2 regions of the Streptomyces endophyticus genome follow, and region 1 is predicted to be linked to the other one. Evidence: riboswitches for the same ligand, from Rfam matches in the RefSeq annotation. Region 1 holds a riboswitch; the other holds the start of a gene.
The links. A riboswitch is a leader RNA that binds a small molecule or an ion and turns the genes downstream of it on or off. The one in region 1 is predicted to bind thiamine pyrophosphate.

Region 1 (11,643 bases):
CAGGTTGACCAGCACGCCGGAGGCGACGCGGGCGAAGGGCCCCGCCTCGTCCGGGATGTCGACCATGGCGGGCGCGGCGCCCACCGCGAGCAGGACGTTGGCGGTGAACCCGGTCACCACCGCGTTGGTCAGGCACTGCACCAGCGGTGCTTCGCTCTGTACGCGCCCGAGCGCCCGCGCCGCGAAGGCGACGAGGTCGTCGGGGCATCCGGGGGACGTCTGAGGCATGGGGTGACTCCAAGTACAGGAGGTGCGAGGTGCGAGGGCTCGTACGGCAGGTCAGGCGCGTATCCGCAGCCGCAGCGGCGCGTACACGGCGGCGGCCACGAGGAACGCCACGTAGTACGAGACGTCCGCGCCGTGCAGGGCTTCCGCCACCGGCCCCACGTACAGGCTGGTGTCCATGAACGGGACCGCCGCGGCGAAGGCCGCCGCGAAGGCCAGCAGGGCGGGCCAGGCGGGCTGACGTCGCTCCCGCTCGGCGGCGAGATCGATCGGTGCGCCGGCCCGCGCCCTGGCCCGCGCGCGCCAGTCGACGAGGACGATCGCCACGAAGCCAGGGATCCAGTACCCGACGAACAGCAGCACATTCTGGAACCGCGCGGTGGTGTCGGCGGCGTGCATCCACAGGACGAGCGGGAAGCCGAGCGCGGCGGCGAGGGCGGCGGCCAGCGGGCGCGGTATGCGCACGCCGATGGTCTGCAGGGCGAGCGAGCCGCTGTAGTCGTTCATGGCGTTGCTGCACAGTGCGGCCAGTGCCACCGCGAGCAGCCCGAATCCGCCGACCGCTCCCCCTCCGAGGATCTTGTAGACCCCGGCCGCCGTCTGGTCGGTGAGCACGGAGGCGCCCCACAGCCCGAGCGCCTGGACGGCCACGAACGACACCAGCAGGCCGAGCAGCGTGTACCAGAACATGCGGGTACGGGAGGTGGTGGCGGGCAGGTAGCGGCTGAAGTCGCTGGCGTACGGCGCCCAGGACAGGCTGAGGCTGAGTGCGATGGTGCTGGTCAGGACGAACGCGCCGAGGCGGTCGGCGCCGTGCACGGAGCCGTGGGCGGCGGGGTGCACACCGTCGAGCAGCCGCCAGGCGATCAGCGCGAACGCGGCGCCGAGCACGAAGGTCATGACGATCTGCAACCGGTGGATGGCCTCGTAGCCGAAGACACCGAGCAGCCCCTGGGCGAGCAGCATGACGAGGACGCCGACCCAGAACGGCCAGCCGAACAGCCGGGCCAGCGCGTCACCGCCGAACAGGCCGATCAGCGCGTCCCAGGCGATGGACGACAGCCACTGCAACACGCCAGGCAGCACGACTCCGCGCCCGAACGCGAGCCCGGCCAGCGGCAGTTGCCCCGCCCCGGTCCTGCTCCCCCACGTCCCCAGGTAGGCGGTCGGCACAGCGCCGACGAGGGTGCCGAGGACGACGGCGGCGAGCGCGGTGGTGAAGTCGAGTCCGAGCGCGATGCCGACGGTGCCGGTGAAGACACCGGTCATCGTCAGGTTCGGGGCGAACCACACGGTGAACAGGCGCCCGGCCCCGCCGTAGCGGTTGCCCTCGGGGACCGGCTCGATGCCGTGCCCCTCGATGCCGAGGTCGCCGGGTGCCGCGGGCATCCGCCCGTCGAAGGCGCCGCCCTCGCGGTCGGCAGGCAGGTCACTGGAAACATGCGCCACAGGCATGAGACATCCCTCCGCCAGTACGAACTGGTTCAGGTTCGACGGGTGTGTTCTCAGCCCTTGGGTGGGGCACCCCGTGTCCGGTTACGGCGGCAAGGGTAACGCGGCGGCCTTGGGTGGCGCGCGGGTGGGTTCCGGTTCCGCCGCACCGCCCTCTACCTTGCCGGGCACCAGGTCCGCAATGCGGACCCGAGGTCGCAGGTGGCCGACTTCCGTCGGGTTTACGGCGCCGCGACGCCCGCTGCCCGCACGGGCCAGGGCCGACGTCCGCTCGGACGCCTCGTGAAATCCGGCCGAGTTCCGTCGATCCCCCGCAAACACCGCGCGGACTTGATCATCGCATCGAGCGAATGTCGCCGACTTCCCTGGGTCCGGCGGGCGATGCGGACCTTACGGTGATGCTGGATCTGGACGCATTACCTCCGAATTGTTCACCTTTCCTTCTTCTGTCCCGTCGCAACGGGCATGCGCGCTTTCGCCCGACCAAGGAGAGCTCACCCGATGACAGTCGACTCGACCACCCCGGACACCGCGACGGCCCTGCTCAAGCAGACCAGTCTCGGCACGGCGGCCGCCCGCAATCTCGCCACCACCACCAAGTCCGCCCCGCAGATGCAGGAGATCACCTCGCGGTGGCTGCTGCGCATGCTGCCCTGGGTGGAGACCAAGGGCGGCGTCTACCGGGTGAACCGCCGCCTGACCTACACCGTCGGCGACGGGACCATCGAGTTCATCCAGGACGGCTCCGACGTCCGGGTGATCCCCCGCGAACTCGGGGAACTGGCGCTGCTGCGCGGCTTCGACGACGTCGACGTGCTGACCGCCATCGCCGACCGGTGCGAGCAGCGCGACTTCCGGGCCGGCGAGACGCTGGTCGAGCGCGGGGCGCCCGCGGACCGGCTGCACTTGATCGCCCATGGCCGTGTCAGCCAGTTCTCCGAGGGCGGCTACGGCGACGAGGTGGCACTCGACGTGCTCGCCGACGGCGACCGCTTCGGGGACCACGCACTCCTTGACGATGACGCCCGCTGGGAGCAGACCGCGGTCGCCGAGACGGCGGGCACCCTGCTCACCCTCTCGCGCTCCGACTTCGCGGCCGTACTGTCCGCCGCGCCGCCCCTCCAGGCGCACATCGAAGAGTTCAAGTCGCTCGCGGGCCGGGGCCAGAACCACCGCGGCGAGGCGGAGATCCCGATGTCGGCGGGGCACGTGGGCGAGCACGAGCTGCCCGGCGCGTTCGTCGACTACGAGGCGAGGCCGCGGGAGTACGAGCTCTCGGCCGCGCAGACGATCCTGCGGGTCCACACCAGGGTCGCCGACCTCTACAACGAGCCGATGAACCAGACCAAGGAGCAACTGAGGCTCACCGTCGAGGCGTTGCGCGAGCGCCAGGAGCACGAGCTGGTCAACAACCGGGAGTTCGGCCTGCTCCACAACGCCGACTTCAAGCAGCGCCTCCAGCCGCACTCGGGACCGCCCACGCCGGACGACCTGGACGAGCTGCTCTGTCGCCGCCGCGGCTCGAAGTTCTTCCTGGCCCACCCCCGCACCATCGCGGCGATGGGACGCGAGTTCAACGCGCGCGGGCTGTATCCGGACCACGTCGACCTCGGCGGCCAGCAGGTCCCGGCCTGGCGCGGGGTGCCGATCCTGCCCTGCAACAAGATCCCGGTCACCAAGGAACGCACCAGCTCGATCCTCTGCATGCGTACCGGCGAGGACAACCAGGGTGTCATCGGCCTGCACCAGACCGGGCTGCCGGACGAGTACGAGCCGGGGCTCTCGGTCCGGTTCATGGGCGTCGACGAGCAGGCCATCACCAAGTACCTCGTCAGCACCTACTACTCCGCCGCGATCCTCGTGCCGGACGCGGTCGGTGTGCTGGAGAACGTGCAGATCGGCCGCTGGCCCAGCAGGTAGCGGGTCAGGACCGCCGCCGCCCACCCCACCAAGGAGCCCTCAAGGAGACATGGATGCCCCCGCCTGAGCCGACACCTCCGCAGTCGAGCCTGCCGGAAGCGGCCTCCCGCTTCGGGGCGCAGGTCCTGGCCGACGCCGCGGCCCGCGCCCGTGACATCGGCGCCGTCACGGGCGGCCCGCCGCGTGTGCCATCGCCGGCGGTCGAAGTCCCCTCCACGAGCGCCGACTTGGGGCGGTTGCTGCGCGGGCCCAGCGGCCTCGGCACGGCGGGCCTGCGGCTGACTCCGCGGGAGGAGCCGGCGACAGGTGCCACCGAGAAGGGCCGACCCGTTCCCGGCCTGTACCACCACCCGGCGCCCGACCCCGATCCCGTACGGGTCGCGGAGGTCAGCCGCCGGATCAAGTCCTGGGCGATGGACGAGGTCGACCTGTATCCGGACGACTGGGAGGAGCAGTTCGACGGATTCTCCGTGGGCAGCTACATGGTCGGCTGCCACCCCGACGCACCCACCGTCGACCACGTCATGATCGCCACCCGGCTGATGATGGCGGAGAACGCGCTGGACGACTGCTACTGCGAGGACCACGGGGGCTCGCCCGTCGGCCTCGGCTCACGACTCCTGCTCGCACACACCACCCTCGACCCGCTGTACACGACGCGGGAGTACCAGCCGCAGTGGGCCGAGTCGCTGTACGCGGACGCGCCCCGGCGCGCGTACCGCTCCGCCATGGAGTACTTCGTCCAGGCGAGCAGCGCCTCCCAGGCCGACCGCTACCGGCACGACATGGCCCGCCTGCACATGGGCTACCTCGCCGAGGCGGCCTGGTCCGAGCACGACCACGTACCGGAGGTGTGGGAGTACCTGGCGATGCGCCAGTTCAACAACTTCCGCCCCTGCCCGACCATCACCGACACCGTCGGCGGCTACGAACTGCCGGCGGACCTGCACGCCCTGCCGGACATGCAGAAGGTCATCGCGCTCGCGGGGAACGCGACGACCATCGTCAACGACCTGTACTCGTACACGAAGGAACTCGACGCTCCCGGGCGGCACTTGAACCTGCCGGTCGTGATCGCGGAACGCGAGGACCTGTCCGACAAGGAGGCCTACCTCAAGTCGGTCGAGGTCCACAACGAACTCATGCACGCCTTCGAGACAGAGGCCGCGGCCCTGGCCGCCGCCTGCCCGCTCCCGAACGTCCAGCGCTTCCTGCGGGGCGTCGCGGCGTGGGTCGACGGCAACCACCAGTGGCACCAGAACAACACCTACCGCTACAGCCTGCCCGACTTCTGGTAAGAGATAGGACTCATCAGTGACCAGCACCGAACTCACCGCCACGGCCCCCAGCACCTCCCCGTACATCCCCGAGCCGGCGACCCCCTACCAGGAGGACATCGCCCGCTACTGGGACGGCGAGGCCCGGCCGGTCAATCTGCGGCTCGGCGATGTCGACGGTCTGTACCACCACCACTACGGCATCGGCGCGGTCGACCACTCCGCGCTCGGTGACGGAGCGGGTGAAGCGAGCGAGCAGAAGCTGATCGCCGAGCTGCACCGCCTTGAGTCGGCGCAGGCCTCGTACCTGCTCGGGAACCTCGGCGACATCGGACGCGACGACACCCTGGTGGACGCCGGCTGCGGCCGCGGCGGCTCGATGGTGATGGCGCACCGGCGCTTCGGGAGCAGGGTCGAGGGGGTCACACTCTCGGCAAAGCAGGCCGACTTCGCCAACGGGCGGGCCGCGGAACTCGGCATCCAGGACCACGTCAGGGCACGTGTCTGCAACATGCTGGACACCCCGTTCGAGACCGGGCAGATCTCGGCGTCGTGGAACAACGAGTCGACCATGTACGTCGACCTGCACGACCTGTTCGCCGAGCACTCCCGCATCCTGGAGGTCGGTGGCCGCTATGTCACCATCACCGGCTGCTGGAACCCGCGGTACGGCCAGCCCTCGAAGTGGGTGTCTCAGATCAACGCACACTTCGAGTGCAACATCCACTCGCGCCGGGAGTACCTGCGCGCGATGGCCGACAACCGCCTCGTGCCGCAGACCGTCATCGACCTCACGCCCGACACCCTCCCGTACTGGGAGCTGCGGGCCACGTCGTCGCTGGTCACGGGCATCGAGGACGCGTTCATCAACTCGTACAGGGACGGCTCGTTCCAGTACCTGCTGATCGCGGCGGACCGCGTCTGACCGTCCGCTGAACGTCTGTTGACCACCGGGGAGGGGCCGTTCCTGAACGGCCCCTCCCCCTTCGGTGTCGCCCGGCGTTCGTGCCTGTGCCATCATCCGTCGACGGCGGCCTGCCCTGGGGAGGGACCGGCCGCCACGGCAAACCGCACGGCACAAGGGGAGTTCACGGGTGAATTCGGGTGGGGATCACGGCAGTTCGTCGCTGTCGGACGAGGATTGGGAGCGCTTCCTCCAGGAGTCCGAGGACGGTGTGCGGGACGCGCCGAAGGAGCCGTCCGCGCGCGCCCGCATGGTGACGCGCCGCTTGCGGGAGGAGGACGCACGGCCCGAGCCATGGCGTTCGCACCAGCCGCCCCGGCCGCGCCGCCGCACGGGCTGGTACGCGCTCGGTCTGGTGGCGGCACTGGCCGTGGTGGTCGTGGCACTCGCCCCGGGGCGGGTGCCGGACTGGTTCACAGGCGACTCCGGCGCGGCGACACCACTCGCCGCGGAGACCGCCCGCCCCACGGCGCCGCCGCCGGGTGAGGCGGCCGCGCGCCCCACGCTGGACGAGCCGTTCAGAGGCTCCCCCGCAGCGCGCTGGGCCTCCGGGACGGCCGGGATCACGCTGCCCGCGGCCCGGGCCACCGGCTGGATGAGCAGGACACAGGTCGCTCGGGCCCTCGAACGGTCCCGGGACTTCCTCGCCGCGTCCAGCCTGGACCCCGGAGTGCTGCGCGGCGAACACCCCTCCGAGGCCATCGCCCTCATCAACCCCCACCAGCCGAAGGAACGCTCCTTCCTGGACCGGTCCCTGAGCAGGCCGAGCGAGAAGTACAACCCGCTCGTGCTGTTCAGCCGCTTCGACACATTGAAGGCGGAGCTGGTCGGCGACGTGGTCAAGACCCGCGGCCGGGTCACGTACGGCGAGGGCGACAAGGGCGCGCTGAGAGTCACCACCGACGTCACGTACGTGTACCCGGTCATGAGCCCGGAGGCGGGCGACGACCGTGTCACGCGCGTCATCGTCCGCCGCGAAGTGGTGATGAACTGGCCCGACCCGGCACGGGTGATCACCGAGCCGGGCACCTTCTCGGTCGTCTCGAACCGCGTGGACACCACCAACGCCGGCTGCGACACCTACACCGGCTACCTCACCCCGTCCTTCGCCGCCGACCTCGGCTCCGGCGACGGCGCCGTGGTCGATCCGTACGACCGGAGCACCGCGATGGACGAGCGGGCGGAAGCCGCCGGGGACGAGAGGTGCGGGACCGCTACGCGGTCGTGAACCGGGGCACGCGACACCGGCGACGCCGGGCCCGATTTCCCGAAGGGGACCGTACAAGAGGGCACTTGGGCAGGGAAAACGCAACGTCGACATCGCTCGCCCGGGCAGCTACCTTCATCCAGTCCTCGGTGGTCGGTCACGCCCCACGAACGGGAGAGACGCATGCCCCAGCTTGCTCTGTACACATTTGGCGTCCTGAAGTCACCCCTCGCCGACCCCACGCCACTCACGCGCGAGTTCTACGACATCGGTGGGGCCGTCTACGGGAAGCTCAGCCAGGCCCCCGGGTACCTCGCGCACGCCGAAGCGGCAGGCGGTGACCGGGGCTCGCTCTTCGAGGCGGACTGGGGCGCCTGGGGAGAGTTCGCCGTACCGACGTGGTACGACAAGGGCAGAACGCCGGAAACCACCGCCCTGGCGGCGACCCTCTCCCTCTGGACCGACCTGCGCCTCGCCGTCGACGCCATCTACACCGGTCTGCACCGTGAGGCACTGAACAGGCGTTACGACTGGTTCGAGAGAACAGGGCACGCGAATTACGTGTTCTGGTGGGTCTCCGACGACGAGACACCCGCCTGGCGGGACGGGGTCTCCAGACTGGAACACCTCAACGACCACGGCCCCGCGCCGCACGCCTTCACCTTCCCCGACTCCTTCGCACCGGACGGAACTCCGGCCCGAACAAGGTCAAAACGGCATACGGGTTGAAGGAACGGTGAAGGGCCAATCATCCTGGCGCCATGAGTCTCGCCTCAGCCTCGTTCAACGCGCCTGCGATGGGCGACTACGCCTACGACTGGGCGTTGGTCGACGTGGAAACCTCGGGGTTGACTGCCCGGCGGGACCGGGTCCTGTCGATCGCGGTGGTGACGATCGGTCAGGACGGCGAGCAGACCGGGGAGTTCTCGACGCTGCTCAATCCTGGCTGCGACCCGGGGCCCGTGAACATCCACGGGCTGACCGCCGAGCGGCTGCGGGGTGCGCCGACCTTCGACCAGGTCGCCGGCCGGATCGCGGCGATGCTCCAGAACCGGGTCCTGGTCGCCCACAACGCCCAGTTCGACTACGACTTCCTGGCCCACGAGTTCGCCCGCGCCCGGATGTGGCTGCCGGTGACGCAGCGGCTGTGCACCCTTGCTCTGAACCGTCAGGTGGATCCGCCGACCACCGACATGAAGCTGGGCACCCTCGCCGCCCATTACGGCGTACCGCAGGTGCGGGCGCACGACGCGCTGGACGACACCCGGGTGCTGGCCGGGATCCTGCGGGCGTCGCTGCTGGAGGCGGCGCGCCTCGGTCTGCCGTTGCCCCTTGTGGCTTGCCCGCCGCGGGCGGAGTCCCGGTTCACGCCGCGACCGCCCAAGACGCCCTGCGCGTACCGGAACCCGGGGCGGCTGGCTCCCGGTGGTCCGCTCCAGCAGGGGATGAAGGTCGCGATCACCGGTGAGACCGCCCACGCCCGGGCGGAGTTGGTCGGTCGGGCGGTTGCCGTCGGGCTGAACATGGTGACCTCCGTGAGCCGTTACACCAGCGTGCTGGTCACCAACGAGCCGGCGTCCGGTTCGGCGAAGGCCCGCCGTGCGGCCGCCGAGGACGTGCCCGTCATCGATGAACACACCTTCCTGCGGCTGCTGGCCGACGTGCGAACCGGCACGGCGCACGGGACGACGGCCGAGCCTGCCGTCATCACTCCGGTGGTGACACCGGCGACGGACGCGCCCGTCCCCGCTCCCCGCCAACCGGGCGACTCGGCCGACACGGCCGACACCTCGGACACCTCGGACAGGCCGCTGACGGGCCATCGGGTACTGGCGCTCGGCGGTACCCATGCCGGCGCTGCCGCGGCCCGGACCCGCGTCGTCGAACTGGGTGGCTCCGCGGCCGTCAACCTGTCGGCCAGCGTCACCGACGTCATCCTTCTCACTTGGGGCGAGACGGACCGCCGCATGAACCGCATCACCGCCCTCGAACTGCCCCTGCACGACGAACAGTGGCTCACCGCACCGACATTCAACGACCGGAGCGCGGCGGCCTTCCGATCACAAGGGCCGCAGGGGCCACAGGTGATGCCGAGGGGCGGTGTCATCGACCTGCCCATGCCGCAGCGCGGCACACCCGCGCCCGAGTGGTACGTCACGGGCAGTTGGGCTCCGCAGGCCGACTGCGAGATCGACGTCGTCGCGTTCCTCCTGGACGAGGACGAACAGGTCTCCTTCGACGAGGAGTTCATCTTCTACGGCGCCCCGGAGAGCCCCACCGGCGCCGTGCGGCTCCTCACCGGCGGCCCTGCCGAACAGACCATCGCCGTCGACCTCGCCTCTCTGCCGCCCGCGACCCACAAGGTCGTCCTCGCCGCGGCCATCGACGGTTCCGCCACCTTCGGGACGGTCGGCGCGATCCAGATCGGTGCGGCCGCGGGGAGCAGCGGGTCCCCCGTCGCCCGGGCGACCCTGGACGCCGCCACAACCGAACGCACCATGCTGCTCGCGGAGATCTACCGCAGAGGACCGCTCTGGCGGCTGCGCGCCGTCGGCCAGGGGTACGACCACGGCCTCGACGCCCTCGCGCGCGGATACGGTGTCGACATCGCCGACTGAGCGAACGGGCCGGAGCCGAACTCGCAGTCCGTCAGACGGACTCCGGGCGCGACACGTGCTCGGCGTCGAGGATGAACGCCGCGTCGTCGTTCTCCTGTGGCAGGCCGAGGGCGGCCCGGGCGGCGAGCTCGCCGAAGGCCGGCGCGTTCTTGAAGCCCTTGCCGGAGAACCCGGCGCAGACGAAGACCGAGGGCATGTGCGGGTGTTCGCGCAGGAACTCGATGCGTGAGTGCGTGTAGGCCTCGAAGTAGGCCTGGGCGCGCATCGGGTAGTCGTCCAGCAGCGGGAAGAGGTCACGCGCGACGGCGCGGACGGGTTCGAGGTCCTCGTCGGTGATGCGCAGGGGCGCGGTGTCCGGTGACTCGATGGGCAGGTGGTCGCGGAATCCGACACCGAGCTTCATGGCCAGGCCGTCCGCGGTCGGCAGCCCGTAGGAGTAGTCGGGTTCCGTACGCAGGTAGGGGAGCATTCCGTCGAGCGTGCTGCCGGCCCTGGGCAGGTACCACGACGAGATGAGGCGCCGCGTCGCGAGGTACGGGGCCATGTCCGGCAGGAGGGTGGCGGTCCACGCGCCCGCCGCGACGACGACCCGGTCGTAGCGCTCCGTACCGCTGTCGGTCACGATGTCGACCTGGCTGCCGACCTGGTCGATGGCCGTGACACGGCACTCGCGCAGGATCCTTGCGCCGCGTGCGACGGCCGCGTCCGCGGCGGTACGCACCGTGCGTTCGGGGAAGATGATGCCCGCGCCCTTGTCGAGGATGGCTACCTCGTCCTCGTGCAGCCGGAACTGCGGGAACCGCTGCTGTGCTTCCTCGCGGCTGAGGACCTCGGCACGACTGCCGAGCGCGGCGGCGCTTTCGAGCGCGGTGCGGGTCGCGGGGCTTGCGGTGCTGCCGATGGCGAGAGCGCCGGTCAGGTTGCGCAGCGTGCGCCCGGATTCCTGTTCCAGCTCACGCCAGATGAGGTCCGACCGGCCGGTGACGGGCAGGTACTCCAGGTGTTCCACGTCGATGTGGCGGAACAGCCTGGTCTCGCCGCCGGCGGCTCCACGCGAGTGTCCCGGGCTGAAGAGTTCGTAGCCGGTCACGTCGGCGCCGTGCCTGGCGAGTTGCCAGAGCGTCTGCGCTCCGATGGTTCCCGTTCCGATCACGGCGATGCGAGGAGTGGTCATGCGGGTCAGACCTCGATTCCGGCGTACAGACCACGGTGGACGGGCCTGCGAAACGCGTACAGGGACAGGCCCGCAGCGACTGCTCCGAGCGCGAGGGTCAGGAAGTAGGTGTTGTTCGAGACCGCGGTGAAGAACTGCCCCAGCAGGCCCGAGAGAGAGGAACCGAGAGCCAGCGTGAGGAAGTTGATGGCGACCATCTGCGCGGTGAAGGCCTTCGGCGCGATCTGCGTGGCCAGGGAGAGGCCGATGGGCCCGACGAAGATCTCGGAACTGCCCATCACGAACATGAAGACGACGATGTAGGCGAACGGGATCGTGGTGCCGTCGAACAGCGCGGAGATCACCAGGATGAACGCGAAGCCCAGTCCTATCTGCACGAGACCGATGGCGAACTTGGTACCGGCCTTCGGCTGGCGTGGCCCCATCCTCTTCCAGATGGCGGCGCCGACCGGGAGCATGGCCACGCCGGACGCGGACGAGATCATGGTGATCCAGCCGACGGGGAACGACCAGTCGCCGATGTCGAGGTCCACACGGCTCTTGACCAGGAGCGAGATGGCGGTGAACTTCGCGAAGAGCAGCCCGAAGTACAGCGATGCGCCGAGAAACAGGGGAATGTAGGAGCTCACGCGGCGGCGCTCGGAGGAGGTCACGTTCCCTGAGCGCAGGATGAGCGTGAAGTAGACGGCGGCGGTGAGGAGCGTTCCGACCGTGACGATCATGGAGAGCCGCTCGGCCTTGAGGAGGCCGGACAGGGCCGCCAGGGAGATGACCACGATCGCGGCGAGAGCGATGCAGAGGGCCTT
Region 2 (11,643 bases), on a different contig from region 1:
ACGACGCCTCCGCAAAGTGCCGCTTCGGGATGCGCCCGGCCCGGTACGCGAAGCGGCCCGCCTCCACCGCGTGCCGCATGCCCTCGGCCATCAGGACGGGCTCCTGCGCGCGGGTCACCGCCGAGGCGAGCATCACACCCGCGCAGCCGAGTTCCATGGCGAGTGCCACATCGGATGCCGTGCCGGCGCCCGCGTCCAGGATCACCGGTACGCGCGCGTGCTCGGTGATCAGCTGGAAGTTGTGCGGGTTGCGGATGCCGAGCCCGGAGCCGATGGGGGAGCCGAGCGGCATGATCGCCGCACAGCCGACGTCCTCCAGCTTGCGGGCCAGAACCGGGTCGTCGTTCGTGTAGGGCAGGACCGTGAAGCCGTCGTCCACCAGCGTCTCCGCGGCGTCGAGCAGCTCGATCGGATCGGGCAGCAGGGTGCGCTCGTCGGCGATGACCTCCAGCTTCACCAGGCCCGTGCCGAGTGCCTCGCGCGCGAGGCGGGCCGTCAGTACGGCCTCTCCCGCGGTGAAGCAGCCGGCCGTGTTGGGCAGCACCCGTATGTTGAGTTTTTCCAGGACGGAGAGCACCGAGCCGTGCACGCTCGCGTCCACGCGGCGCATCGCCACGGTGGTGAGTTCGGTTCCGGAGGCCACCAGGGAGCGCTCCAGGACGTCGAGGCTGGGTGCTCCGCCCGTGCCCATGATCAGGCGCGAGGAGTACGGGTCGCCCCCGAGGACGAAAGTGTCGTCGGCCATGGACGGTTCAGCCTCCTTGTACGGCCGTGAGGACCTCGACGCGGTCTCCTTCGGAGAGCGCCGTGGCGGGCCATTGGGTGCGGGGGACGACGGTTTCGTTGAGGGCGGCGGCGACGCCCCCGGGCGCGGTGGTGAGCGTGGTGACCAGGAGGTCGAGCGTGATGCCCGCGGTCACCGTGCGCGGCTCGCCATTGACGTGGACGTTCATACGGGCTGCTCCACGAGGGCGGTGCCGAAGCGTTTCGGCGTGAACGGGCGGGCCTCTTCAGGGAGTTCACCGGTGGTCAGGACGTGCGCCATGGTGTCGCCGGTGATCGGCGTCAGGAGCACGCCGTTGCGGTAGTGGCCGGTCGCCAGGAGGAGGCCGGGCAGGGCGGTCGGTCCCAGGAGCGGGGCGTTGTCGGGGGAGCCGGGGCGCAGGCCCGCGCGGGTCTCGGTGAGCGGGAGTTCGGTGATGCCGGGGACGAGTTCGTGGGCGTCCCGCAGGAGTTCGTAGACGCCTCCCGCGGTGACCGTGGTGTCCCAGCCGAGTTCCTCGCTGGTCGCGCCCACCACGAGTTCGCCGTTGACGCGCGGCACCAGGTAGAGGTTGCCGCCGCGCACGACCGCCCGGACCGTGCGGCTGAGGAAGGGCGCGTACCGCTTCGGCACCGTCAGGCGCAGCACCTGGCCCTTGACGGGGCGCACCGGCGGCAGCACCGCGTCGGGCACGCCCGCGAGCTGTCCGCCGCGGCTGCCCGCGGCCAGCACCACCTGTTCCGCGGCGAGTTCGGTGCCGTCGGCGAGGACCGCGCCGCGCGCCCGGTCGCGGACGACACAGAGCCTCTCGGCCCACGACCGGTGGAAGGTCACGCCGGAGCGCTCACAGGCCGTCACGAGGGCGCTCGCGAGCCTTCTCGGGTCGATCTGGTGGTCCCCGTCGACGCGCAGTCCGCCGCGCACGCCCGGGGCGAGCATCGGCTCCAGGCGGCGGCAGTCGCGGCCCGAGAGCCACTCGGACTCGAGCCCCGACTTCGTTTGCAGCGCGTGCAGTTCGCGCAGGTGGGCGCGGTCGTCGGCGTCGAGCGCGACCGCGAGCGTGCCGCACGCGCGGTAGCCGAGGTCCTGCCCGGTGGCCTCCGACAACTCGGCCGCGAAGTCCGGGTAGCGGCGTGCGGAGGCGAGGTTCAGGCCGAGCAACGTCTGCTCGCCGTGGTGGAGTTCGGTGACGGCGGCCAGCATTCCGGCCGCCACCTGGGCGGCCCCGCCGCCGGGTTCGGGGTCCGCGACCGCGACGGACAGGCCGCGCTGCGCGGCCCGCCAGGCGGTGACCAGACCGATGATGCCGCCACCGACGACAAGGACGTCGCAGGTGTGCGGGTGGACGGGGTGCGTTGAAGGCATGGACGACATGGGCGTCAAGCCCCTCCCTTCGCCGGTATGACCCGGATCAGGTTCGTACGGTCGAAGGCCGCTCCAGCCTCCCTCTCAGCCCGCTGCGTACGGGCTCCCGCGAGTGCTCTACGTTGGCCACCCTAGCCGTTCACCATGGCCTCCAGTAAGGGAGTCTCAGCCCGTGGCCCGTTCTCTCGACGGTCTTGTTCTGTCCCCTGTCGCCGACCAGGCCCCGGGGCAGGTGGGCACGCGGACCCGCTTCACGTACCGGGAGCGGGACGGCCGTATTTCCGCCGCCTACGTAGGCGGCGATGTCGTGGAGGGGCACCTCGTGGGCACGCGCGCCGGGGACCGGATCGACTTCCGCTACGTCCAGCTGAAGACCGACGGAACCACCTCCTCCGGGCACTGCGTCTCGACCGTGTCCGAGCTCCCCGACGGCCGGGTGCGCCTCGACGAGACCTGGGAGTGGGAGTCGCAGCAGGGCAGCGGCACCAGCGTGGTCGAGGAGCTCGCCGGACCGGCATGAACGCCGGAGCGGCGCCCTTTTCCTTGATCGATAAACCGCTGGCACATGTGCAGGACGTCACGGCGCGGGAGTGGCCCAGGCCGCTGACTGACGCAAGATCAGGTGCCTAAAGTGATCCCGTGAGTGAGCAGCGGAGCGGGAGCGGAGCGCCTTCGGGGCAGCGGAACGTCGTCATCGTGGGCGCGGGCATGGCCGGTGTGCAGACCGCCGTCGCGCTGCGCGAACAGGGCTTCACCGGCGCTGTCACGCTGCTCGGCGCCGAACCCCACCAGCCGTACGACCGGCCTCCGCTGTCCAAGGCGGTGCTGCTCGGCAAGGCCGAGGGCTCGGCCTTCGACGTGGACTTCGAGGCGCTCGGCGTCTCCCTGGAGCTGGGCCGCGAGGTGACGGGGCTGCGGCCCGGTGACCACGAGCTGGACACGGCCGAAGGGCCGGTCCCGTACGACGTGCTGGTCGTCGCGACCGGCGCCGAACCCGTCCAGCTGCCGGGCGCGCGATCCGCCCCCGGAGTGCACCTGCTGCGCACGCTCGACGACGCCGAGCGGCTGCGGCCCGTCCTCGCCGGGCAGCAGGACGTGGTGGTCGTGGGCGCCGGCTGGATCGGCGCCGAGTTCGCCACCGCGGCCCGTGAGGCCGGCTGCCGGGTCACGGTGGTGGAGGCCGCCGAGCGGCCGCTGGCCGGGGCGCTGCCCGCCGAGATCGCCGCCCCCATGGCTACCTGGTACGCCGACGCCGGAGCCCGGCTGCGCACCAGCGCGCGCGTGGAGCGCGTCGAGCCCGGCGTCGTGGTCCTCGACGACGGCACGCGGCTGCCCGCGGGAGCCGTCGTCGTCGGCATCGGAGCCCGCCCCGCCACCCGCTGGCTGGCCGGCTCCGGCATCGAGCTGGGCGCCCACCGCGAGGTCCTCGCGGACGACGGGCTGCGCACCTCCGTGCCCGACGTGTACGCGGTGGGGGACTGCTCCTCGTTCCCCTCGGCGCGCTACGGAGAGCGCCTCATGGTCCACCACTGGGACAACGCGCTGCAGGGGCCGCGCACGGTGGCGGCGAACATCGTCGGCGAGACCCCGGCGGTGTACGACCCGGTGCCCTATTTCTGGTCCGAGCAGTTCGGCCGGTTCGTGCAGTACGCCGGGCACCACGCGGGCGCCGACGCGACGGTGTGGCGCGGCGACCCCGCCGGTGCCGCCTGGTCGGTGTGCTGGCTGCGGGACGGTGCCCTGGTGGCGGTCCTCGCCGTCGGGAAGCCGCGTGACCTGGCCCAGGGGCGCAAGCTCATCCAGGCGGGGACCGTGCTCGACCCGGAGCTCCTCGCGGATCCGGCCCGCCCGCTGAAGTCCGCGGTGGCACCCAAGGCGTGACAGACGGGGGCAAACGGGAGGAGTCGTGGCCCATCCGCACCGGCCCGGCTTCCGAGTGTCAGTCCGGGATGGCACGCTTGTCCTGTGACCGAGATTGACGCAAAGATCGATGCTCTCGTCCCTGCCTGGCTCAACCTCCCCGACATCGCGGAACACCTCGATGTCGAGGTGACGCGCGTGCGGCAGCTGGTCAAGGAAGGCCAGCTGATCGCCGTGCGCCGCGGTGAGAACAGGGCATTGCACGTGCCCGCCGCCTTCATCGACGGCGACAAGATCGTCAAGGGGCTCGTCGGCCTCCTGACGGTTCTGAGGGACGACGGCTTCAGCGACGCAGAGATGCTGGAGTGGCTCTTCACCCCCGACCCGACCCTGCCGGGCACGCCCGCGCAGGCCTTGAGCGAGAATCGCGGCACGGAGGTGAAGCGTCGCGCCCAGGCGCTCGCCGTCTGACCTGACAACCGTCCGGCGTGCGCACCGCGACCCTCGTGGTGCGCACGCCACCGACACCGCACGACCCACGGGGGGACTTCATGGCGGACTCCAGGCGCGCACTGCTCGCCGACGCGCGGCTCTACCTGTGCACCGACGCGCGCAGGCGCCAGGGCGATCTGCCGGAGTTCCTCGACGCCGTGCTGGCCGGCGGCGTCGACATCGTGCAGCTGCGCGACAAGGGCATGGAGGCCGGCGAGGAGCTGGAGCACCTCCAGGTGTTCGCCGAGGCCGCCCGCCGGCACGGCAAGCTGTTCGCGGTGAACGACCGCGCGGACGTCGCCCACGCGACCCGCTCGGACGTGCTGCACCTGGGCCAGGGCGACCTGCCGGTCCCCGCGGCCCGCGCCGTCCTCGGCGAGGACGTGCTCATCGGCCGCTCCACGCACGCCGCGGACGAGGCCGCCGCGGCCGCCGTCCAGGAGGGTGTGGACTACTTCTGCACGGGCCCCTGCTGGCCGACCCCGACCAAGCCCGGGCGGTACGCCCCCGGCCTTGACCTGGTGCGCTACACGGCGGGCCTGGACACGGACCGCCCCTGGTTCGCGATCGGCGGCATCGACCTGACGAATCTGGACGAGGTGCTGGAGGCCGGCGCCCGCAGGGCCGTCGTCGTCCGGGCCATCACGGAGGCCGACGATCCGGCCGCCGCGGCGGCCGAGTTCGCGAAGCGCCTGCGCGCCGTGTGACCTGCGCGATCCCGGAGGAACCCGCCGGTAACGGCCGTCCCGCCCGCCTGTCCGCAAGGTGGACGGGGATTAGGGGCTTTGGATATCGGTCAGTAACCTGCCCGTATGGCCCTAGGTACTGCTTCCACCAGGACTGATCGTGCCCGCACCGTGCGCGACATGCTCGCGCCCGGCAAGACGGCTTTTTCGTTCGAGTTCTCCGCGCCGAAGACCCCGAAGGGCGAGCGCAACCTGTGGAACGCCCTGCGCAGGGTCGAGGCGGTCTCACCCGACTTCGTCTCCGTGACGTACGGCGCCGGCGGCTCCACGCGCGCGGGCACCGTCAAGGAGACACAGCAGATCGTCGCCGACACGACGCTGACGCCGGTGGCCCACATCACGGCCGTCGAACACTCGGTCGCCGAACTGCGCAACATCATCGGCCAGTACGCCGACGCCGGGATCCGGAACATGCTCGCGGTGCGCGGTGACCCGCCCGGCGACCCCATGGGTGACTGGATCTCGCACCCCGAAGGCCTCACGTACGCGGCCGAACTCGTTGAATTGATCAAGGAGTCCGGGGACTTCTGCGTCGGCGTCGCGGCATTCCCCTCGATGCACCCGCGCTCGGCGGACTGGGACTCCGACGTGCGGCACTTCGTCGACAAGTGCCGTGCGGGCGCCGATTACGCGATCACGCAGATGTTCTTCAACCCGGAGGAGTATCTGCGGCTGCGCGACAAGGTCGCCGCGGCCGGCTGCGAGACGCCGATCATCCCGGAATGCATGCCGGTGACGAGTGTGCGCATGCTCGAACGCCTGCCCAAGTTGAGCAACGCGGACTTCCCTCCGGAGTTGAAAGAGCGAATCCTCACAGCAAAAGACGATCCAGCCGCTGTACGCTCCATTGGCATCGAGTTCGCTACGGAGTTTTGCGCCAAGCTGCTTGACGAGGGAGTGCCGGGTCTGCACTTCATTACCCTCAACAACTCCACGGCGACGTTGGAGATTTACGAGAACCTGGACCTGCACCACGAGCGGGGCTGATTTCGCCGTACCCACAAGGGCTACGGCCGTACGAGAGGGGCGTACATGGGCTGGGCGGTCCTCTATGTCGCGTTCGGACTGGTGGCACTGTGGCTCCTCGGTGAGGTCCTGCTGCAGTACAAGGCACGGCTGCGCTGGCGGCTGCTGGCCTTCGGCGGCTTCCTCGGAGTCGTGCTCGGTGTCCTGATGCCTTCGGTGTACGTCATCGGGGCCGGGGCCATCGCGTTCGCGATCGGGCAGACGTACGTCACGCTGTCGTTCCGCCGCGGTTTCGCCGCGGGCTGGTCGCTCAAGGGCGTGCCGGGCGTCCCGGGCGTCGACCGTAAGCGCCGCTCCGGGGAGGAGCTGCACCAGGACCCGACCCTCCAGGTCTCGGACCTGGAGTTCGAGCCGGCCCGGCAGGAGTACGCGCCGGTCCCGGAGTCGGCGGCCGAGAGCACGGCGGTGTACGCCCCCGAGCCGATGCCCGACGACACCAGCCAGTACGGCGTCTACCAGGACGCGGCGTACGCCCAGACCGCCCAGGCGGCACCCGGGATGCAGGACTACGGCTACGACGCCGGGTCCTACGGCTACGACCAGCAGGGTTACGCCTACGGCTATGACCCGGCTCAGCAGCCTTACGCCGCCCCGTACTCGGACCCGTACATCGGGACGCAGACCTACCCGGCGCAGCCCCAGTACGGCGACCCGTACGCCACCGGGCAGGGCTACGCGGACCCGTACGCGACGGCGGCGGGCTACGGCGGGGAGACGCCCCCCGGCGGCGTGTGGGTACCGCAGCAGCGCAACGGCGACGGGCAGCAGGACTACGGCGGTGAACTGCCGCCCGAGCAGCAGTACCCGTCGTACCCGCAGCACGACCCGAACACCGCGTACGACAACAACGGGTACGACAACACCGGATACGACAACAACGGATACAACGAGCAGCAGTACAGGTACTGAATCAGGTACTGAACACAGGTACTGAACGCAGGTACTGAACGCGGAGCCCCGAGCAGCTGAGGCGCTCGGGGCTCATTGCGTCGGGGGCTCCCGCGGTTCACGCAGGCGCCCGCGGCTCACTGTGAGCCCTGGAAGCCCGGGCCCTCCACGATCAGGCCCGCCACCAGCGCGCCGGACATGCCCGCGTGCGGCAGCCCGCCGCCCGGGTGGGACCAGCCGCCCACGGTCGTCAGGCCGGGCAGGGCCGTGGTGTTCGACGCGTGCAGCAGCTTGCCGCCCGCCGCCGCGAGCGCGGGGGCGGGCACGGCGCCGCCCTCGGTTCCGGTGGCCTCGGCGATGTCCTGCGGGGTGCGCACCTCGTGCCACAGCAGCCGCTCGCGCAGCTCGGGCACCGCACGCTCGGCCGCCGCGAGGACCCGCTCCACGTCGTCCTCGCCCACGCGCGCGTGGGCCGGAACGGTCACCGTGAGGGTCACCGCCTCGTGCTCGGCGTCCGGCACCGCCGCCGCGTCACCGGTACGCAGCACCGCCACCGTCGGTCTCTGAGGTGCCGGGCCGCCTTCGAAGAGCCATGCCAACTCGGCGTCCCGGTCCGCCGCGTGCACCACCGTGCGGTGCGGGGTGTCCTGCGGCCGGGCCCCGCGCAGAGCGAGGTGCACGGTCAGCCGGCTCGGCCACGCCGACTCGCGCTGGGACGGCCCCTCGGCGCGCACGGGCCGCCCCGGAAGCAGCCCACTGAGCATGCCCGGAGCGACGCCCGCCACCACGAACTCGGCTTCCTCCACCGTGCCGTCGGCCAGCTCCACACCGGCCGCGCGCCCGTCCTTCTCCACGATCCGGGTGACGGCCGAACCGAATCTGAACTCGACTTTCCGCTGCAGGCAGCGCGCGTGCACGGCGTCCGCGAGGGCCCGCATCCCGCCGGCCACGGCCCACGTCCCGAACGTCTGCTCCATGTAGGGCAGCACGGCCGCGCTCGCGGGGGCGGTACGGGGATCGAGGCCGCACGCCAGCGCGTACTGCTCAAGGAGCGCCACCAGTCGCGGCTCCCCGCCCAGTTCGAGCGCGCCGATCTCCGCGAGGGTCCCCGCCGCGCGGTCCTTGCGCAGGACCCGCTTGTGCACGACCGAGGGGTACGGCTCGCGGTCGGCCAGCACCTGCCAGTTCGGCCACAGCGGCTCTTCGAGCAGCGGGCGCCGCGAGCGGTCCCAGGCCTCCCGCGCGCGGTTCATGAACGCCGACCAGCGCCCGCCCGCGCCCGGACCGACCGCCGCGTCGAGCGCCTCGGCGACGCCCGCCCGCCGCGCGTTCGGCAGGTCCGTCGTCGTGCCGTCCGCGAAGACGTGCCGCACGGCGGGCTCGATCTGGGTGAGGCCGACGAGGTCCTCCAGCGGCTCCTTGCCGGTCTTGATGAACAAGTCCCGCTGGACGGCGGGCAGATGGAGCAGCCCCGGGCCCGTGTCGAACGCGAAGCCGTCGCGATCGAGGCGGCCCAGCGACCCGCCGTATGTCGACGCGCGCTCGAAGACCACCGGTCGGTGGCCCGCGACGGCCAGCCGAGCGGCGGCCGCCATGGCGCCCATCCCCGCGCCGATCACCGCAATTCGTGCCATGCCAGGGACCTTATCCGCCACCACTGACAACACCGCCGCCAGGTCGCACGGCTGCAGTGGTCCGCTGAGTGCGGGCACGGAGTCCGCCTGGGCTTGAGCGCGCACGTCTGAGTATCCGTACCTAGTCGGGGAGATGAGTAGGTACGCGGATGGGGCCCGACCTGCGCAGACGGGAGAGTGGAGGACACGGACAGGGGCACGGATGCGGCACCGCCGACACGGGGCGGCGGAACGGATCGAGTGCCTCTTGCCGCTCCTCTCGCCCGCAAGGGCGGGAGTGAGGACGGGGGACCCTGGGGGAGACCGAACGGGGGTCCAACGGGGGAACAACGGGGGATGCGCCGGTCCGGTGAGGCCTGAGAACGACCACAGGCCCTGCCGGACCGGCGCTTCATTTGTGCCGGTCCGGCAGGGCCTGTCGCTGTGCCTCAGGCCTTGCCCGTCAGCGGCTGCCCGCCGCCCACCCGCCCCTGGAGCAGCAGCGAGAGCGCGCCGTGCACATCGTCCAGCGAGCGCTCCGGCTGGAACGCCTGCCAGTCCAGGGCGGCCACGAGGACCATGCCCACGAGGGCCGCCGCCGTGAGCGGCACGTCGATCTCCTCGCTCAGCTCACCGCTCTCCACCGCGGCCCGCAGCACGTCCTCGACCACGGCCACCGTCTCGTTGCGGACCACGGCGAGCGTGGACTGCCAGGCACGGTTGGTGCGCCACAGCTCGGCGACGTAGAGCTGGGTGAAGGCCGGGTACTCATCGATGAACACGAGGCCCGCACGGATCATCGCGTCCAGGGCGTCGACCTTGCTGCCGCCGTTCTCGTCCGACTTCTGTGCCGCCTCCCGGAGGGAGGCGGAGAGGAGCCCGACGCCGTGCCGCAGCAACTCCTCGAAGAGGACCGACTTGCTGGCGAAGTTGTAGTAGACCGTGCCCTTCGCGACCCCGGCCCGCTCGGCGATCTCGTCGACCGTGGTGGCGGAGAAGCCCTGTTCCGCGATGAGTGTGACCGCGGCCTCGTAGAGCTTCTGCCGGGTGGCCTGACGCCGTGTGCTGCTTTCCATGCCCCTGATTCTCACAGGAGCCGTTGTGGGCGCGCTCACAGGCTCAGCTCCGGGTGCAACCGGTCCAGTGTCCACACCTGCTTGCGCCGGGCCGTCCACGCGGTGAGGGCGAGCGCGCCCACCGTGAACGCCGTGAGCACCACGCAGGCCTGCCACACGGGCCCGAGACCGCCACCGGAGATCAGTCGCCGCAGGGCCTCCACGACGTAGCTCATCGGCAGGAACGGGTGGAGCGCGTTGAAGAAGCCGGGGCTCGTCTGTACGGGATAGGTGCCGCCCGCCGACGTCAGCTGCAGCATCAGGAAGGCGAGCACGAGGATGCGGCCCGCCGCCCCGAAGCGCGCGTTCAGCCACTGCACGATCGCCGCGAAGCACGCCGTGACCAGGCCCAGGAAGCCGACCGTGCCCGCCGCGTGCAGCATCTCCAGACCGAGGGCCCAGTGCAGTACGGACATCAGTGCCGCCACCTGAAGGAGCCCGAGCGCGGCCACGGGCAGCCAGCCCGCGAACGCCACCCGCCAGGACGAGGCACCGGCGGCGAGGGCGCGCCGGTTGAGCGGCTGGATCAACATGTAGGCGACCATCGCGCCCACCCACAGGGAGAGCGGGATGAAGTAGGGCGCGAAACCCGTCCCGTAGTTGGGCGCCTTGTGCAGCGACTGGGAGGCCAGCTGGACGGGGTCGGCCATCACTCCGGTGCGCTGATCACGGTCCTTCTTGTCGTAGTCGGGGATCTTCCGCACGCCGTCGTGCAGTCCGCCGGAGAGCTTGCCCGAGCCGTCGGCCAGCTGGAACATGCCGCCGTTCAGGTCGTTCGCGCCGGTCTCCAACTCGCCGACGCCACTGTCGAGTTCCGTCGATCCGGTCTTCGCCGTGCCGAGCCCTGTGTGCAGCTTCTCGGCGCCCGCGGCGACCTGGCCCGCTCCCTTGTTGAGCTTGTTGATCTGGGCGACCGCGTTCTCGACGTCCTGGTCGAGCGTCGGGGCGTGCGCGGCCAGGTTCTCGGACTGCTTCTGGAGCATCGCCAAGTGGCTGTCCATCTGGCCGAGGTTGCCGTGCTCGTCCTGGATGAGCGTGTTCAGGTCGTCGGAGATCGTGGCGACGTCGTTCGCCGCCGTCTTCGCCTTCTTCAGGTCCGGGCAGGCAGGGTCGTCGATGACCGCCTTCTCGCAGCGCCTTTCGTAGACGGCGTCCAGGGCGTCGGAGCCGGCGTGCGCGCCCGTACGCGCGGTGGGGGCGATCCTCACCAGGTCGTCCAGGTTGTGCCGGACGCCCTGCGCGGAGTCGGCGACGAGGCGCGCCGTGTCGGCGATCGCCTTCTTGTTGCCCTTCAGGAAGGGGCGTACCTGATCGGCGGCGCCGTTCACCTTGTCGGCGAGCGACTGCGTGCCGTCGGAGACCTGTCGGGAACCCGTCTCCAGGTCACCGGCTCCGGTGGTGAGCTTCGTCAGGCCCCTCTCCAGGTCACCGCTGCCCTTCTTGGCGTCCTTCAGGCCGTCGGCCAGGTCCTTCGAACCCTTCTTGGCCTTGCCGATGCCGCCCTCGAGCCGATCCGCGCCCTTGGCCGCCTTCTGCGTCGCGTCATGGATGTCCGAGAAGGACACGAAGATCTTGTCGAGGAACGAGCGCGACGCATTGGTGGAGGCCGCGGAGCGCACCTCGGAGAAGACCGTCCGGGAGATCTGCCCGACGATGTAGTTGTTCGCGTCGTTCGTGCGCACCTGGAGGGCGCCGGTCTCGGGGGAATCCCCCGAACTGGACGCGATGCGCTTGCTGAAGTCCTTCGGCATGGTCAGCGACAGGTAGTACGTGCC

Region 2: linked by a shared signal. The riboswitch ahead of thiO (glycine oxidase ThiO) and the one ahead of OKJ99_RS08655 (purine-cytosine permease family protein) in region 1 are both predicted to bind thiamine pyrophosphate.

What each region holds. Positions count from the first base shown of each region.
Region 1 covers NZ_JAOZYC010000057.1:137,397-149,039, reverse strand. The annotation lists partial or broken gene OKJ99_RS08660 (hydroxyethylthiazole kinase) at 1-228, opposite strand, end outside; gene OKJ99_RS08655 (purine-cytosine permease family protein) at 280-1,680, opposite strand; TPP riboswitch at 1,670-1,764, opposite strand; gene OKJ99_RS08650 (family 2B encapsulin nanocompartment shell protein) at 2,179-3,597, shown strand; gene OKJ99_RS08645 (family 2 encapsulin nanocompartment cargo protein terpene cyclase) at 3,651-4,895, shown strand; gene OKJ99_RS08640 (geranyl diphosphate 2-C-methyltransferase) at 4,912-5,799, shown strand; gene OKJ99_RS08635 (hypothetical protein) at 5,969-7,066, shown strand; gene OKJ99_RS08630 (DUF3291 domain-containing protein) at 7,229-7,774, shown strand; gene OKJ99_RS08625 (TerD family protein) at 7,807-9,663, shown strand; gene OKJ99_RS08620 (FAD-dependent oxidoreductase) at 9,695-10,837, opposite strand; gene OKJ99_RS08615 (peptide MFS transporter) at 10,843-11,643, opposite strand, start outside.
Region 2 covers NZ_JAOZYC010000132.1:67,105-78,747, reverse strand. The annotation lists gene OKJ99_RS23235 (thiazole synthase) at 1-745, opposite strand, end outside; gene thiS (sulfur carrier protein ThiS) at 753-953, opposite strand; gene thiO (glycine oxidase ThiO) at 950-2,128, opposite strand; TPP riboswitch at 2,135-2,248, opposite strand; gene OKJ99_RS23220 (hypothetical protein) at 2,301-2,648, shown strand; gene OKJ99_RS23215 (NAD(P)/FAD-dependent oxidoreductase) at 2,768-4,009, shown strand; gene OKJ99_RS23210 (Rv2175c family DNA-binding protein) at 4,094-4,459, shown strand; gene thiE (thiamine phosphate synthase) at 4,540-5,187, shown strand; gene metF (methylenetetrahydrofolate reductase [NAD(P)H]) at 5,293-6,213, shown strand; gene OKJ99_RS23195 (hypothetical protein) at 6,259-7,161, shown strand; gene OKJ99_RS23190 (phytoene desaturase family protein) at 7,278-8,774, opposite strand; gene OKJ99_RS23185 (TetR/AcrR family transcriptional regulator) at 9,203-9,829, opposite strand; gene OKJ99_RS23180 (YhgE/Pip domain-containing protein) at 9,865-11,643, opposite strand, start outside.